2 regions of the Streptomyces sp. CG4 genome follow, and region 2 is predicted to be linked to the other one. Evidence: riboswitches for the same ligand, from Rfam matches in the RefSeq annotation. Region 2 holds a riboswitch; the other holds the start of a gene.
What was found. A riboswitch is a leader RNA that binds a small molecule or an ion and turns the genes downstream of it on or off. The one in region 2 is predicted to bind glycine.
Positions count from the first base shown of each region.

Region 1: another riboswitch for glycine. It lies ahead of gcvT (glycine cleavage system aminomethyltransferase GcvT); the one in region 2 lies ahead of gcvP (aminomethyl-transferring glycine dehydrogenase).

Region 1 is NZ_CP163525.1:3,067,916-3,075,027, reverse strand. Features, by position in the region: gene AB5L52_RS13835 (L-serine ammonia-lyase) at 1-541, opposite strand, end outside; gene glyA (serine hydroxymethyltransferase) at 638-1,906, opposite strand; gene gcvH (glycine cleavage system protein GcvH) at 1,921-2,298, opposite strand; gene gcvT (glycine cleavage system aminomethyltransferase GcvT) at 2,419-3,537, opposite strand; glycine riboswitch at 3,694-3,791, opposite strand; gene AB5L52_RS13815 (AAA family ATPase) at 3,972-4,646, shown strand; gene AB5L52_RS13810 (enhanced serine sensitivity protein SseB) at 4,760-5,551, shown strand; gene AB5L52_RS13805 (enhanced serine sensitivity protein SseB C-terminal domain-containing protein) at 5,684-6,499, shown strand; gene AB5L52_RS13800 (ABC transporter permease) at 6,831-7,112, shown strand, end outside.
Region 2 is NZ_CP163525.1:7,897,034-7,904,145, reverse strand. Features, by position in the region: gene gcvP (aminomethyl-transferring glycine dehydrogenase) at 1-2,272, opposite strand, end outside; glycine riboswitch at 2,449-2,543, opposite strand; gene AB5L52_RS36120 (PRC-barrel domain-containing protein) at 2,663-3,037, shown strand; gene AB5L52_RS36115 (DNA polymerase IV) at 3,210-4,922, opposite strand; gene AB5L52_RS36110 (MerR family transcriptional regulator) at 5,049-5,693, opposite strand; gene AB5L52_RS36105 (bifunctional nuclease family protein) at 5,921-6,394, opposite strand; gene AB5L52_RS36100 (MerR family transcriptional regulator) at 6,480-7,112, opposite strand, start outside.

The DNA.
Region 1 (7,112 bases), 4.8 Mb from region 2:
GCTCGTCGCCGGTGCGGAAGGGGTACTTCAGGACCGTGTCGTCCAGCTTGATCCGGTCCGCGCCGACCGCGTCCTCGTCCACCACGAAGCCGCCGCCGACCGAGTAGTAGGTCTTCGAGAACAGCTCCGCTCCGGAACCGTCGTACGCCCAGACCGTCATGCCGTTGGCGTGGTACGGCAGCGCCTTGCGGCGGTGCAGCACGAGGTCCTTGTCGAAGTCGAAGGGGATCTCGTGCTCGCCGAGCAGGCTGATCCGGCCCTCGGCCTTGATCGCCTCGACGCGCGCGTCCGCCGTCTCCACGTCCACCGTGCGCGGCGAGTCGCCGGCCAGGCCCAGCAGGACGGCCTTCGGGGTGCCGTGGCCGTGCCCGGTGGCGCCCAGGGAGCCGTACAGCTCCGTGCGGACGGAGGCGGTCCTTTCCAGCAGGCCTTCGTTGCGCAGCCGACGGGCGAACATCCGTGCCGCGCGCATCGGGCCGACCGTGTGGGAGCTGGACGGGCCGATGCCGATCGAGAACAGGTCGAAGACCGAGATGGCCACGGTCACTCCTCAGGAAACAGGGGGGTGGTGGGGCACCTTCCGGCACCTTCCGGCGCTCTGCGTCGGGTGCCCCACCGGGGACTTACTTGGCCGGACCTACTTGTTCAGGCCCGGGTACAGCGGGTGCTTGTCGGCGAGCGCCTTCACGCGCGCCTTGAGGGCCTCCGCGTCGTAGGACGGCTTCAGCGCCTCGGCGATCACGTCCGCGACCTCGGCGAAGTCCTCGGCCGTGAAGCCGCGGGTCGCGAGGGCGGGCGTGCCGATCCGCAGGCCCGAGGTGACCATCGGGGGGCGCGGGTCGTTCGGGACCGCGTTGCGGTTGACCGTGATGCCGACCTCGTGGAGGCGGTCCTCGGCCTGCTGGCCGTCCAGCTCGGACGCGCGCAGGTCGACCAGGATCAGGTGCACGTCCGTGCCGCCGGACAGCACGTTCACCCCGGCCTCGCGGGCGTCCGGCGCCGTCAGCCGCTCGGCGAGGATGCGGGCACCCTCCACCGTACGACGCTGGCGCTCCTTGAAGCCCTCCGAGGCCGCGACCTTGAAGGACACCGCCTTCGCCGCGATCACGTGCTCCAGGGGGCCGCCCTGGAAGCCCGGGAAGACCGCCGAGTTCAGCTTCTTCGCGAAGTCCTTGTTGCGGGCGAGGATGATGCCGCCGCGCGGGCCGCCGAGCGTCTTGTGGGTCGTGGAGGTGACCACGTCCGCGAACGGCACCGGGTTGGCGTGCAGGCCGGCCGCGACCAGGCCCGCGAAGTGCGCCATGTCGACCCACAGGTACGCCTCGACCTCGTCGGCGATCCGGCGGAACTCGGCGAAGTCCAGCTCACGGGGGTACGCCGACCAGCCCGCGATGATCACCTTCGGACGGTGCTCCTTGGCGAGCCGCTCCAGCTCGGCCATGTCGACCAGGCCGGTCTCGGCGTCCACGTGGTAGGCGACCACGTTGAACTGCTTGCCGGAGAAGTTCAGCCGCATCCCGTGGGTCAGGTGGCCGCCGTGCGCGAGGTCCAGGCCGAGGATGGTGTCCCCGGGCTGGGCCAGCGCGAACAGGGCCGCCTGGTTGGCGGAGGCCCCGGAGTGCGGCTGGACGTTGGCGTACTCGGCGCCGAACAGCTCCTTGACCCGGTCGATGGCGATCTGCTCGGCGACGTCGACGTGCTCGCAGCCGCCGTAGTAGCGGCGGCCCGGGTAGCCCTCGGCGTACTTGTTGGTGAGGACCGAGCCCTGGGCCTCCATGACCGCGACGGGCGCGAAGTTCTCGGAGGCGATCATCTCCAGCGTGGACTGCTGGCGATGCAGCTCGGCGTCGACCGCGGCGGCGATCTCCGGGTCCAGCTCGTGCAGGGACGTGTTCAGGACAGTCATACGGCTACGACTCCTCAGCCGGCGGAAAAGGCGGTGTACTCGTCGGCGGAGAGCAGCTCGGCCGGCTCCTCCGCGACGCGTACCTTGAACAGCCAGCCGCCCTCGAAGGGGGCGGAGTTCACCAGCGACGGGTCGTTGACGACGTCCTCGTTGACCTCGGTGACCTCACCGGTGACCGGCGAGTACAGGTCGGAGACCGACTTGGTCGATTCCAGTTCGCCGCAGGTCTCGCCCGCGGTCACGGTGGAGCCGGCCTCGGGGAGCTGGACGAAGACGACATCGCCGAGCGCGTTGGCCGCGTGCTCCGTGATGCCGACCGTCGACACGCCGTCCGCGGCGGCCGACAGCCACTCGTGCTCCTTGCTGTAGCGCAGCTGCTGGGGGTTGCTCATGGCCTGAATTCTCCTGTACGCGCGTGTGTGCTGATGAAGGGGGACCGCTGGAAACGCACGCGAGCAGCGGTGATGTGCCCGACGTCACGTCCTGGGGTACGGCTCGGGGCTACGACGGTGTCACTTCTGGCGCTTGTAGAACGGCAGCGCCACGACCTCGTAGGGCTCGTGGCTGCCCCGGATGTCCACGCCGACGCCCGCGGTGCCCGGCGCCGCGTGCGCCGCGTCGACGTAGGCCATGGCGATCGGCTTGCCCAGGGTGGGGGAGGGGGCGCCGGAGGTGACCTCGCCGATCACCGCGCCGCCCGCGACGACGGCGTAGCCGGCGCGCGGGACCCGGCGGCCCTCGGCGATCAGCCCGACGAGCACCCGCGGCGGGTTCTGCCGAGCCTTGGCGGCGGCCTCGGTGAGCGCCTCGCGGCCCACGAAGTCGCCCTCCTTCTCGAACTTCACCACCCGGCCGAGCCCGGCGTCGAAGGGGGTGAGCGAGGTGGTCAGCTCGTGCCCGTACAGCGGCATGCCCGCCTCCAGGCGCAGGGTGTCCCGGCAGGACAGGCCGCACGGGACCAGGCCGACGCCCTCGCCGGCCTCGGTCAGCGCCCGCCACAGCTCCACGGCGTGCTCGGGCTTCACGAACAGCTCGAAGCCGTCCTCGCCGGTGTAGCCGGTGCGGGCGATCAGCGCAGGGACGCCGGCGACCGTGCCGGGCAGACCGGCGTAGTACTTCAGGCCGTCGAGGTCGGCGTCGGTGAGGGCCTTCAGGATGCCGGGCGACTCCGGGCCCTGGACGGCGAGCAGCGCGTACGCGTCCCGGTCGTCGCGCACCTCGGCGTCGAAGCCGGCGGAACGCTCGACGAGGGCGTCCAGCACCACCTGGGCGTTGGAGGCGTTGGCCACGATCATGTACTCGGTCTCGGCGAGGCGGTAGACGATCAGGTCGTCCAGGATGCCGCCGTCGGCCTGGCAGATCATGGTGTAGCGGGCGCGGCCGACGCCGACGGAGGCGATGTTGCCGACCAGGGCGAAGTTCAGAAGGGCGGCGGCCTCGGCGCCGGTGACGGTGATCTCGCCCATGTGGGAGAGGTCGAACAGACCCGCCTTCGTCCGCACCGCGACATGCTCGTCGCGCTCGGAGCCGTAGCGCAGGGGCATGTCCCAGCCGGCGAAGTCGGTCATCGTCGCACCGAGCGAGCGATGCACGGCATCGAGCGCGGTGTGTCGGAGTTCAGTGCTGCTCATCGGACGGTCGTCTCCCAGGACAAACAGGACGGGCGAGGAACGTTCCTCCCCATCTGTCATCGGAACCTGAGAGGTTCGCCAGGACCGCCACGGGGACGATCACGGCTTGCACCTTGGGTGGAGCCACTGACACAGCGGCCCGCTTTTCAGATGTGCCTCGCCCGCGCGGTAACGGGGCCTGAGAGATTCAAGGGAGGGACTTGCTCCTTCGGCGCCCCAGCGAAGGCTGCTGGGGACTCTCCCGCGCGGATTCAAGCGGCCGGTATGCAGTTGGCGGCCACATCATTGCACGCCGTACCCCCGCCAGCCAGAGCCTGGCTTTTGTAACCGACCTGTGGCAGTACGCACACGGAACCGCCGACAGTCGTACATTACCTTCCCTTTACATTAACCGGGCATGGGGATTACCGAGCCGACAGGGGAGGACGATCACGGTGAACAGCACCCCGGCGTACGCCAGCGCCGCCACCACCGGCATCGCGGTGCCCAAGCAGCCCACCGCCCCGGCGCGCGAACGCTGCGCCGGGCGCCCGGCCCCGGTCGTCCGCGACCTGCGCGACCGGGCCGGCCGCAGCCCGCGCGCCCTGCTCTTCGGCCCGCGGGACCTGGTGGTGATCACCGGCCTGCCCGGTGGCGGCAAGTCCACCCTGATGCGGCGCGCGGTCCCCGGCCGCCGCATCGACTCCCAGGACACCCGCGACCGCTTCGCGGCCCGCCTGCCCCTCTTCTTCCCCTACGCGGTCTACCGCCCCCTGGTCCGCCTCGCGCACTACGCCGCCCTGCGCGGCGCCCTGCGCGGCGGGGAGGGCGTGGTCGTCCACGACTGCGGCACCCAGCCCTGGGTGCGCGCCTGGCTCGCCCGCGCGGCCCGCCGCCGCGGCGGCACCCTGCACCTGCTGCTGCTCGACGTCACCCCCGTGACCGCCCGCGAGGGCCAGCGCGAGCGCGGCCGGGGCGTCTCCCGCTACGCCTTCGGCCGCCACCGCCGTACGACCGCCCGGCTGCTCCGCGCGGTCGGCCGGGGCGAGCTGCCCGCGGGCTGCGGCTCGGCGGTACTGCTGGACCGGCCGGCGGCGGACACCCTGCAGCGGATCGCGTTCACGGGCTGAGCCCCGAAGGCCGTGCCCACGAGGCGCGGTCCTGATGCGCGCGATGCGGTCTTGTCACAGCCACCCGCTAGCCTTCATGGTCACAGCAGTGGTTCCCAGCAGGCGGTAGGCAGATGGACTTCCCGGCGGACATTCCCGCGGACTTCCCGGCACAGGCGCACTCCCAGCCGCACAGCGGCTGGCCCGGCAACGAGCTGGAGGAGGTGCTCTCGGCCTCCCTCGGCATACCCACGGCGGCGGGCCGGATCATCGAGGTCCTGGGCCGAAGCCTGCTCTGGGTCCCGCTGCCCAGCGGCGGCGGCCCGGGCAGCGGCCCGCTCGACCTGCCCACGCTCGACATCGACGGCCAGGTGTACGTCCCGGTGTTCAGCTCCGAGGAACAGCTGCGCCGGGCGGTCGGCTCCCACATGTCGTACACCATCGCCCCCGCCGTGGAGTTCGCCCGCGGTCTGCCCGCGCAGGTCGGCATCGCGGTGAACCCCGACGCGATGGTCGGCATCCCGCTGCGGCCCGAGGCGGTGGCCGAGCTGTGCCGGTCCGGCCGCACCCCGCTCGACGGCCCCGCCTCCGGCGGCCGGGTCCGCCTCTTCGAGCCCGACTGGCAGGACGACCCGGTCGACTTCCTCTCCGCCGCGTCCGCCGAGTTCGCCGAGACCGGCGTGGTTCTCACCGCCCGCCGCTGCCTGGCCGCCATCGAGACGGACGACCCGGTCATGTTCATCGGCGTCGAACTCTCCCGGTGGGAGGGCGACCTCCGTGACCTCCCCCTGCAGGCCCTGGGCAGAGCCCTCGGGAAAGTCCCGGTCACGTGGCCGGTCAACCTGGTCCTCCTGGACGTGACCGACGACCCGGTGGCCACCTGGCTCAAGTCGACCGTCCGCCCCTTCTATCAATACGGCCACTGAAGTACCTGAAGGGGCGCGGGGAACTGCGCGAGTACCCCCCACGACCCCGCACCCGCGCACGCACACGAGGCCCCGGGCTACTAGGCGCATAAGCTGTCTCCCAACGCAGGGCACTGACAAGAAGGGCACGAGGTGAGCGCGACCCACAGCGGCAGCGTGACGCACATGCTGCGCCAGGTCACCCCCGGCCGCTACGACGCCTACGAGGCCCTGCTGCGCGCCCTCGCCACCCCCTCCTCCGGTCAGATCTGGATGCTCCTGTGGCACGGCCAGGCCGGCTCCCCGGACGCCCAGTACGGAAACATGGAAGTCGACGGCTTCCACTACGCCCCCTGCGTCACCTCCGCCCAGGAACTCTCGGCCAGCGGCTGGAACCGGTCGTACGAGGTCGTCGACGCGCTCGACGTGGCCCGCACCCTCTACCCCGACCACTACGGCCTCTGGCTCAACCCGCACGCCCCGGGCGGCGGCGTCGGCATCCCCTGGCTGGACCTGCGCCGCATCGCCACCGGCCTGGACCGCCAGCCCGCCGGACCCCTCCGGCTGACCGAACCCGGCATCGAGATCCCGCAGTTCTACGCCCTGCTCGCGCAGAACGCCCACCGCACCCCGGCCCTGCGCGCCCTGCGCCGCGCCTGGGTGCAGCCCGCCCTCGGCGCGCCGTATCTCGCGATCGGCCTGGATGTGTACGACACCTCGCCGGCCGCGGTCGACTCGGTGCGCGCGATGATGCAGCAGTCCGTGGGCGCGGTCCCGGAGGGCCTGCCGGTGTCGACGGTCGCGATGACCGACGACTACGACCCGGTGGTGATTTGGATGCGGGCCAACGCCCGCCCGTTCTACGACCGCGAGGCCCACGCGGCCGCGCCCCAGCCCCAGCTCCAGGCGTCCCCGCAGCAGGCCCCGGCCGCCGGATACGGCTATCCGCCGGTACACGGCAGCTACTGACCGTGGCCGCCGGCCGCATTCACTGACCTGGGCCTGCGGGCCGTAGCGCACCGTTTTGCCGCGACTTGTCCGGGACTCCACCGCGGCTTTTTCGCCCCCGTCTGTCCCTGTCTGTCCCGTCCGTTCGCCGTGACTTCCTGTCCGCATAACAGGAAACGCCAGCTTGCATCACGGTTGCGCATCCATTCCTTGTCAAGGCTGGCGGCTGATCGCGCCAGCGTTGAAGACTCCCCCTTCAAGGGGTTCGCCCCTGTGTACGACGGACTGTTTGATGCCGCTACCAGCGGCAAGTGCGGGCCGGCTACCGCCGGTTGAGAGGGGTCCCAGCCTGATGACGGCACCATTGCACGAGCCGGCCGCGGAAGCCGCCCCGGGCGCGGCGGAAGAAGCCGCGGTCGCGGCCTCCGGCGCGAAGGCCGTCCAGGGCCGGTCCCTGGGCCGGATCGCCTGGGAGCGGCTCAAGCGGGACAAACTCGCCCTGACGGGCGGTGTAGTCGTGCTTCTCCTCATCGTGATCGCGCTGCTCGCGCCGGTGATCACGAACCTCGTCGGCCAGGACCCGGATGTCTACCACCAGGACCTGATCGACCCGCTGTTCAGCACCCCCAAGGGC
Region 2 (7,112 bases):
AAGGCGCGGCCGAGATCGGTCCGACGCCGGTCTCCGGGCCCGCGGCGGGCTGCATCGGGTGGTTCGGCAGGTACGGCGCCAGGTGCGCGCGCACGCCGACCGGGCCGACGCCCGGACCGCCGCCGCCGTGCGGAATGCAGAACGTCTTGTGCAGGTTCAGGTGCGAGACGTCACCGCCGAAGTGACCCGGCTTGGCGAGACCGACCAGGGCGTTGAGGTTGGCGCCGTCGACGTACACCTGGCCGCCCGCCTCGTGGACCTGGGCGCAGATGTCGGCGACGTGCTCCTCGAAGACGCCGTGCGTCGACGGGTAGGTGATCATCAGCACCGCCAGCTCGTCGCGGTACTGCTCGATCTTGGCACGGAGGTCCTCGACGTCGATCTCGCCGTCCTCGGCGGTCTTGACGACGACGACCTTCATGCCGGCCATCACGGCGCTGGCCGCGTTGGTGCCGTGCGCGGAGGACGGGATGAGGCACACGGTGCGCTGCTCGTCGCCGTTCGCCCGGTGGTAGCCGCGTACGGCCAGCAGACCGGCCAGCTCGCCCTGGGAGCCGGCGTTCGGCTGCAGGGAGACCTTGTCGTAGCCGGTGACCTCGGCGAGACGTTCCTCCAGCTCACGGATGAGCGTGAGGTAGCCCTGCGCCTGCTCGGCCGGGGCGAAGGGGTGCAGCTGGCCGAACTCGGGCCAGGTGACCGGCTCCATCTCCGTGGTCGCGTTGAGCTTCATCGTGCAGGAGCCCAGCGGGATCATGCCGCGGTCGAGCGCGTAGTCGCGGTCGGCCAGCTTGCGCAGGTAGCGCAGCATCGCGGTCTCGGAGCGGTGCTGCTGGAAGACCGGGTGGGTGAGGTAGACGTCGGTGCGCAGCAGCGCCTCGGGGAGGGTGTCCTCGGCACTCGCGTCCAGCGCCCCGATGTCGCCTTTGACGCCGAAGGCGGACCAGACGGTGGCCAGCTGGGCCCGCGTGGTGGTCTCGTCGCAGGCCAGGGAGACGTGGTCGGCGTCGACCAGGTGGAGGTTGACCCCGTTCTGCCGTGCGGCGGCGACCACCTCGGCGGCCTTTCCGGGGACGCGCGCGGTAACGGTGTCGAAGAAGGAGCCGTGGACGATCTCGACGCCGCCGGCCTTGAGCCCCTCGGCGAGGATGGTGGCGTACCGATGGGTCCGCCGGGCGATGGTCTTGAGCCCCTCCGCCCCGTGGTAGACGGCGTACATTCCGGCCATCACGGCGAGCAGCACCTGCGCGGTGCAGATGTTGCTGGTCGCCTTCTCCCGGCGGATGTGCTGCTCACGGGTCTGCAGTGCGAGCCGGTAGGCCTTGTGCCCGTCGGCGTCGACGGAGACGCCCACGAGCCGGCCCGGCAGGCTGCGCGCGAACTTCTCCTGTACGGCCATGTAGCCGGCGTGCGGACCGCCGAAGCCCATCGGCACACCGAAGCGCTGGGTGGTGCCGACGGCGATGTCCGCGCCCAGCTCGCCCGGCGAGGTCAGCAGGGTCAGCGCGAGCAGGTCGGCGGCGACGGTGACCAGGGCGCCCAGCTCATGCGCCTGGTCGATGACCGGCTTGATGTCCCGTACGGCACCGGAGGCGCCCGGGTACTGGATCAGCACGCCGTTGATCTCGCGCGCGGCGATGTCGGCCGGGATGCCCTCGCTGAGGTCGGCGACGACGACCTCGACACCGGTCGGCTCGGCGCGGGTCTGGATCACGGCGACGGTCTGCGGCAAGGCGTCCGCGTCGACCAGGAAGAGGCCCTTCTTGTTCTTGCCCATGCGCCGGGACAGCGCCATCGCCTCGGCGGCGGCCGTTCCCTCGTCGAGCAGGGAGGCGCCGGAGGTGGGCAGACCGGTGAGGTCGGCGACCACGGTCTGGAAGTTCAGCAGGGCCTCGAGCCGCCCCTGGGAGATCTCCGGCTGGTACGGCGTGTAGGCCGTGTACCAGGCCGGGTTCTCCATGACGTTGCGCAGGATGACGGGCGGCGTGAACGTCCCGTAGTACCCGAGCCCTATCATCGAGCCGAGGACCTGGTTGCGCTCGGCGAGCGAGCGCAACTCGGCGAGCACCTCGGCCTCGGTACGGGCGCCCGGCAGGTCGAGGGCGTCGGCGTTCTTGATCACATCCGGGACCGCCGCGGCGGTCAGCTCGTCCAGCGAGCCGTAACCGACCTGCGCGAGCATCTTGGCCCGCGCCTCCTGGTCGGGCCCGATGTGACGCTGCTCGAAGGGGATGCCCGCTTCGAGCTCCGAGAGCGGAATGCGATGGGCGGTCATTGCGGAGGCCTCCTGGTCTGACGCGACCTTCGAGGGGCACCACGGCGCGGGTACCCCGACGGCCTCCCCCTCTGTCATCTCAACCTGAGAGCTTCACCGGGCACCCGAAAGGGTCCCGGCTTTCACCGTCGGTGAGGGCGGGAGCCGTCGACACCCGCCCTGCTTTCCAGAGTGACCTCGTCCGTGCGGTACGTGAGCCTGAGAGATTCCGGGGAGGAGTTGCTCCTTCGGCGCCTCCGAGGTGGTCGGAGGACTCTCCCGCACGGGGTCAGCAGCCGCTGTCAGCCTACCAGCGGGGTCAACGCCCGAGCCCTCGAGTGGCCGCCTCCTTGAATGTGCTCTTTTGTAGTGCTTACGAATGAGTTGCGAACCAGTGGAGGGAGAAGGACCGTGCAGACCGACATCGATCCTCGCAACCTGATCGGCCGCAAGGCGTTCGACCGCACTGGCACCAAGATCGGCACCATCGACGAGATCTATCTCGACGACGCGACCGGCGTACCCGAGTGGGCGGCCATACGCACCGGCCTGTTCAGCCGGGACGCGTTCGTCCCCCTGGAGCCGAGCGAACTGCTCAAGGACGGCACCCTCCACGTCCCCTTCGACCGCGCCCTGATCAAGGACGCCCCCGACTTCGGCGTGGGCCGCCACCTCTCCCCCGAACAGGAACTCCAGCTCTACCACCACTACGGCCTGGATGCGGCGCCACCCCCTTCCCTCCAAGACCACGACTTCGGCAAATTGGCAGGCTCGGAGGAGACGTGAGCTTGGTGCGGGCTTTTGGCCCGGGGCTTGAGCTTCGTCCGGGGCTCGGGCTTCGTCCGGGGCTCGGGCTTCCGCTGAGGCCAGCACTTCGCCCGACGCCCGAGCCGCGACCAGGGCCCCAGCTCCGTCCAAAGCCCGCATTTCATCCGACACCCGAGCCTCGGCCGGGGGCTCAAGCTTCGTCCGAGGCCTGCACTTCGTCCAAGACCCCAGCTTCTGCTGAGGCATGCACTTCGACCGGGGCCCGAGCTCCCTCCGCGGCTCGCACTTCGACCGACGCCCCAGCTTCCGCTGAGGCCGGCACATCGACCGGGGACTGGGCCGCGACCGGGGCCCTGGCTTTGCCCGAGGCCCGAGCATGTGCCAGGACCCGAGGCTCGACCGAGGCCTGTGCTTCGAGCGGGGCCGGCACCTCGTCCGAGGTCTGCTCCTGGTTCTCACGGTCCCCCCGCTCACCTCCGCCCCCACTCCCACCCCCGCCCTCTCCCGGGGTCCGGGGCGGAGCCCCGTGTCGGTCGCTGTTGGACTGACCGAGACGGGTGGGCGGGTGGGCAAGGTCCGCCACCAACGGCAACGGATCAGCCGACTCCAGCGCAGGATCACCCACAAAAAACGTCCGCACCCGCCCCGGAGGGGACTGCGGAGTCTCGAACCGCACCGTCACCCGCCCCAGCCCACTCCCCTGCACCCACCCATGCCCGTACTCGGTATGCCGCACATCCTGCCCGGCCCGCCAGTGCCGCTCGACCGGCTCCGCCCGCTCCTCGACGGCCTCAACGGCGCCCTTCTCCGGCTCCTCCGCCGGAGGCAACGGCACCGCCTGCGCGAACAGATCCTCCTGCGTGTAGTCCGCGAGCCCGGAGACCCCCACACCCAGCAGCCGTACCCCACCCGTGGTGTCCACGGAATCCAGCAGCCGTGCGGCCGCCTCCCGTACCACCGCCGGATCGTCCGTGGGCCCTCTGAGCGTCTCGGACCGGGTCAGGGTCGAGAAGTCGTACCGACGCACCTTCAGCACGATCGTCCGCCCCGACAGCCCCGCCCCGCGCAACCGCCCCACACACCGGTCGGCGAGGCGCTGCACCTCCAGCCCGATCCGCAGCCGGTCATGGATGTCCACGTCATAGGTGTCCTCGACCGACACCGACTTCGCCTCGCGCTCGGCCACCACGGGCCGCTCGTCGTGGGCCAGCGCCATGGCGTACAGCCCGTGCCCGTGCGCCTTGCCGAGCAGCCGTACCAGCTCGTCCTCGCCCGCCTCGGCCAGCTCCTCGACCGTGGTGATCCCGGCTCTGCGCAGATGGTCCCCGGTGGCCGGCCCGACCCCGGGCAGGGTCCGCACCGGCATCGGCCCCAGCAGCGCCCGCTCGGAGCCCGGCTCGATGATTCGCAGACCGTCCGGCTTGGCCTGCTCGGAGGCGATCTTGGCGAGCATCTTGGAGGCGGCGAGCCCCACCGAGCCGGTGAGCCCGGTGACCGCCCGGATGTCCGCGCGCAGCTTGATCCCGGCCAGTCGCGCCGACTCCTCGTCCCAGGCCGTCCCGCCGACCTCCAGGTCCACGAAGGCCTCGTCCAGGCTGAGCGGCTCCACCAGCGGCGACAGCTCCCGCAGCATCGCCATCACCTGCTCGCTGATCGCCCGGTACAGGGTGAAGCGCGGCACCAGATACGCAGCATTCGGTGCCAGCCGGCGCGCCTGGGCCATGGGCATCGCCGAGTGGACCCCGAAGGTCCGTGCCTCGTACGACGCGGTGGCCACCACCCCGCGCGGTCCGAGGCCGCCCACCACGACCGCCTTCCCGCGCAGGCTCGGCTTGGATGCCTGCTCCACCGAGGCGTAGAAGGCATCCATGTCGAGATGCAGGATCGTGGGCGCGTTTCTCACATCTCCGATGCTGCACCACGGCACTGACAATGCCCCGACCGTGCCGGCCTCCGTGTCACACGGCCGTAGCGATGTCGGACCACGGTACGGACCGCAGTACGGCTGTCGGACGGCCGTACCCCGGCGTCAGACCGCCCGGTTGCGGCGCCGCGCCAGCTCGTCCGCGGGATTGTGCCCGACGAGGGTCTCACCGGTGTCGATGCGCTCGCCGTGCAGCTGGGAGAGCGCGCTTTCCACGTCCCGCCACACCACGCCGACGGCGATCCCGAAGATGCCCTGACCGCCCTGGAGCAGGGCGTGCACCTCGTCCGGCGAGGTGCACTCATAGACCGTCGCACCATCGCTCATCAGCGTCATCCGCTCCAGGTCACGGAAACCGCGTTCCCGAAGGTGCTGCACGGCCGAGCGGATGTTCTGGAGCGACACGCCCGTGTCCAGGAACCGCTTGACGATCTTCAGGACGACGACGTCCCGGAAGCTGTACAGACGCTGCGTGCCCGACCCGTACGCGGGCCGTACGCTCGGCTCGACGAGGCCGGTACGGGCCCAGTAGTCGAGCTGTCGATAGGTGATGCCGGCGGCCGCGCAGGCCGTGGGCCCGCGATAGCCGATCTGTTCCGACGCCATGGACGCCGCCCCTCCGCCGTTCGGCACCATCGTCGGCCGTTGCGGAGCGTGATCCACCGCGCTGCTGTGAACCGGGTACGGACCGCTCTCCCCGAAACCGCGCACGGGAGCACCCCCAGCCGTACCGTCGCCGCTGGTTCTCACGCCGACCTCCGTCCTTGACCTGCCTTCACGACGGTAGGCAGTCACCAGGGGTGCGTCAACGATCGCCACACTCGGCACGCCGAGTGATAATCACCCTAGGAGTGGTTTCCCGTGTCCCACCGCGGGGAAAGGCTAGCCGAATGCTCTCGCGGGAGACCGCAGGACGCCCTCAATGGCCGCTGGCAATTGCCTGGGCGCGAGGCGTCGACGGGCACCGGCGCACGCGCTCACTGGCTGCTCGTGCCGAAGTCCTCGGGCGAGATCTGGTCGAGGAACTCGCGGAACTTCTCCACCTCGTCCTCCTGCTCGTCCGGAATGGCGATGCCGGCGTCGTCCAGCACCGTGTCACTGCCGTAGATCGGCGTTCCGGTGCGCAGGGCCAGCGCTATGGCATCGGAGGGACGGGCACTGACCTCGACGCCGCTGGCGAAAACCAGCTCCGCGTAGAAGACGCCTTCGCGCAGATCCGTGATGCGTACCTCGGTCAGCTCCTGGCCGACGGCCTCCAGCACGTCCTTGAACAGGTCGTGGGTCAGCGGCCTGGCCGGGGCCATGCCCTGCTGGGCGAACGCGATCGCCGTCGCCTCCCCCGGCCCGATCCAGATGGGGAGGTAACGGTCGCCTCCCACTTCGCGCAGGAGCACGATCGGTTGGTTGGAGGGCATTTCGACCCGGACACCTACGACATCGAGCTCGTTCACACAGCAACCCTAGGCCGTGCCCGGGATGTTTGGGTAGTCGGGCCGGGAACAGGTGCCCGATCCGGCCGCCGGCCGGCCCTGGCGTTCACGGCAGCCGTACCCCGAGGGCGGTCTGGACCAGTGCAGCGTGCAGCTTCACCGTGAGCACCGCCAGTTCCTTCGCACGGGCCTCGGCATGGGCCCTGGTCTGCGGGTTGCGGTGGCGCTTCAGCGGGGCCACCACCTGGTCCACCAGTCCCGCCTCGCGGTCGGCGGCCGCCTTCATCACCCGGAGGTGGCGTGGCTCGATACCGAACCGGCCCAATTCGGCCACCAGTGAGGCCACGGTCACCGCCTCGGCGTCGTACACCCCGTCCTCCAGGGGCGCGATCAGCCCGTACGACTCCCACTCCTTCAGCTCGCCCTCGCCGATGTCCGCGGCCGCCAGCAGCTCGGCGCGGCCCACCCGGGCCACCGTAGGCGCCCGCAGCGACTCCGAAGCGTCCTCCCCGGTGCGCTGACGCCCCACGACGGGCAGCTGGACGGCCTCGCCCTTCTCCATGGCGTCCAGATGCTCGCGGATCACCTTGAGCGGCAGATAGTGGTCCCGTTGCATCCTCAGCACATGAGCCAGCCGCTCGACATCCCCGGCGCTGAACTTGCGGTACCCCGAAGGGGTCCGCTGCGGCTCGATGAGCCCCTCGGACTCCAGGAAACGGATCTTGGAGATGGTGACTTC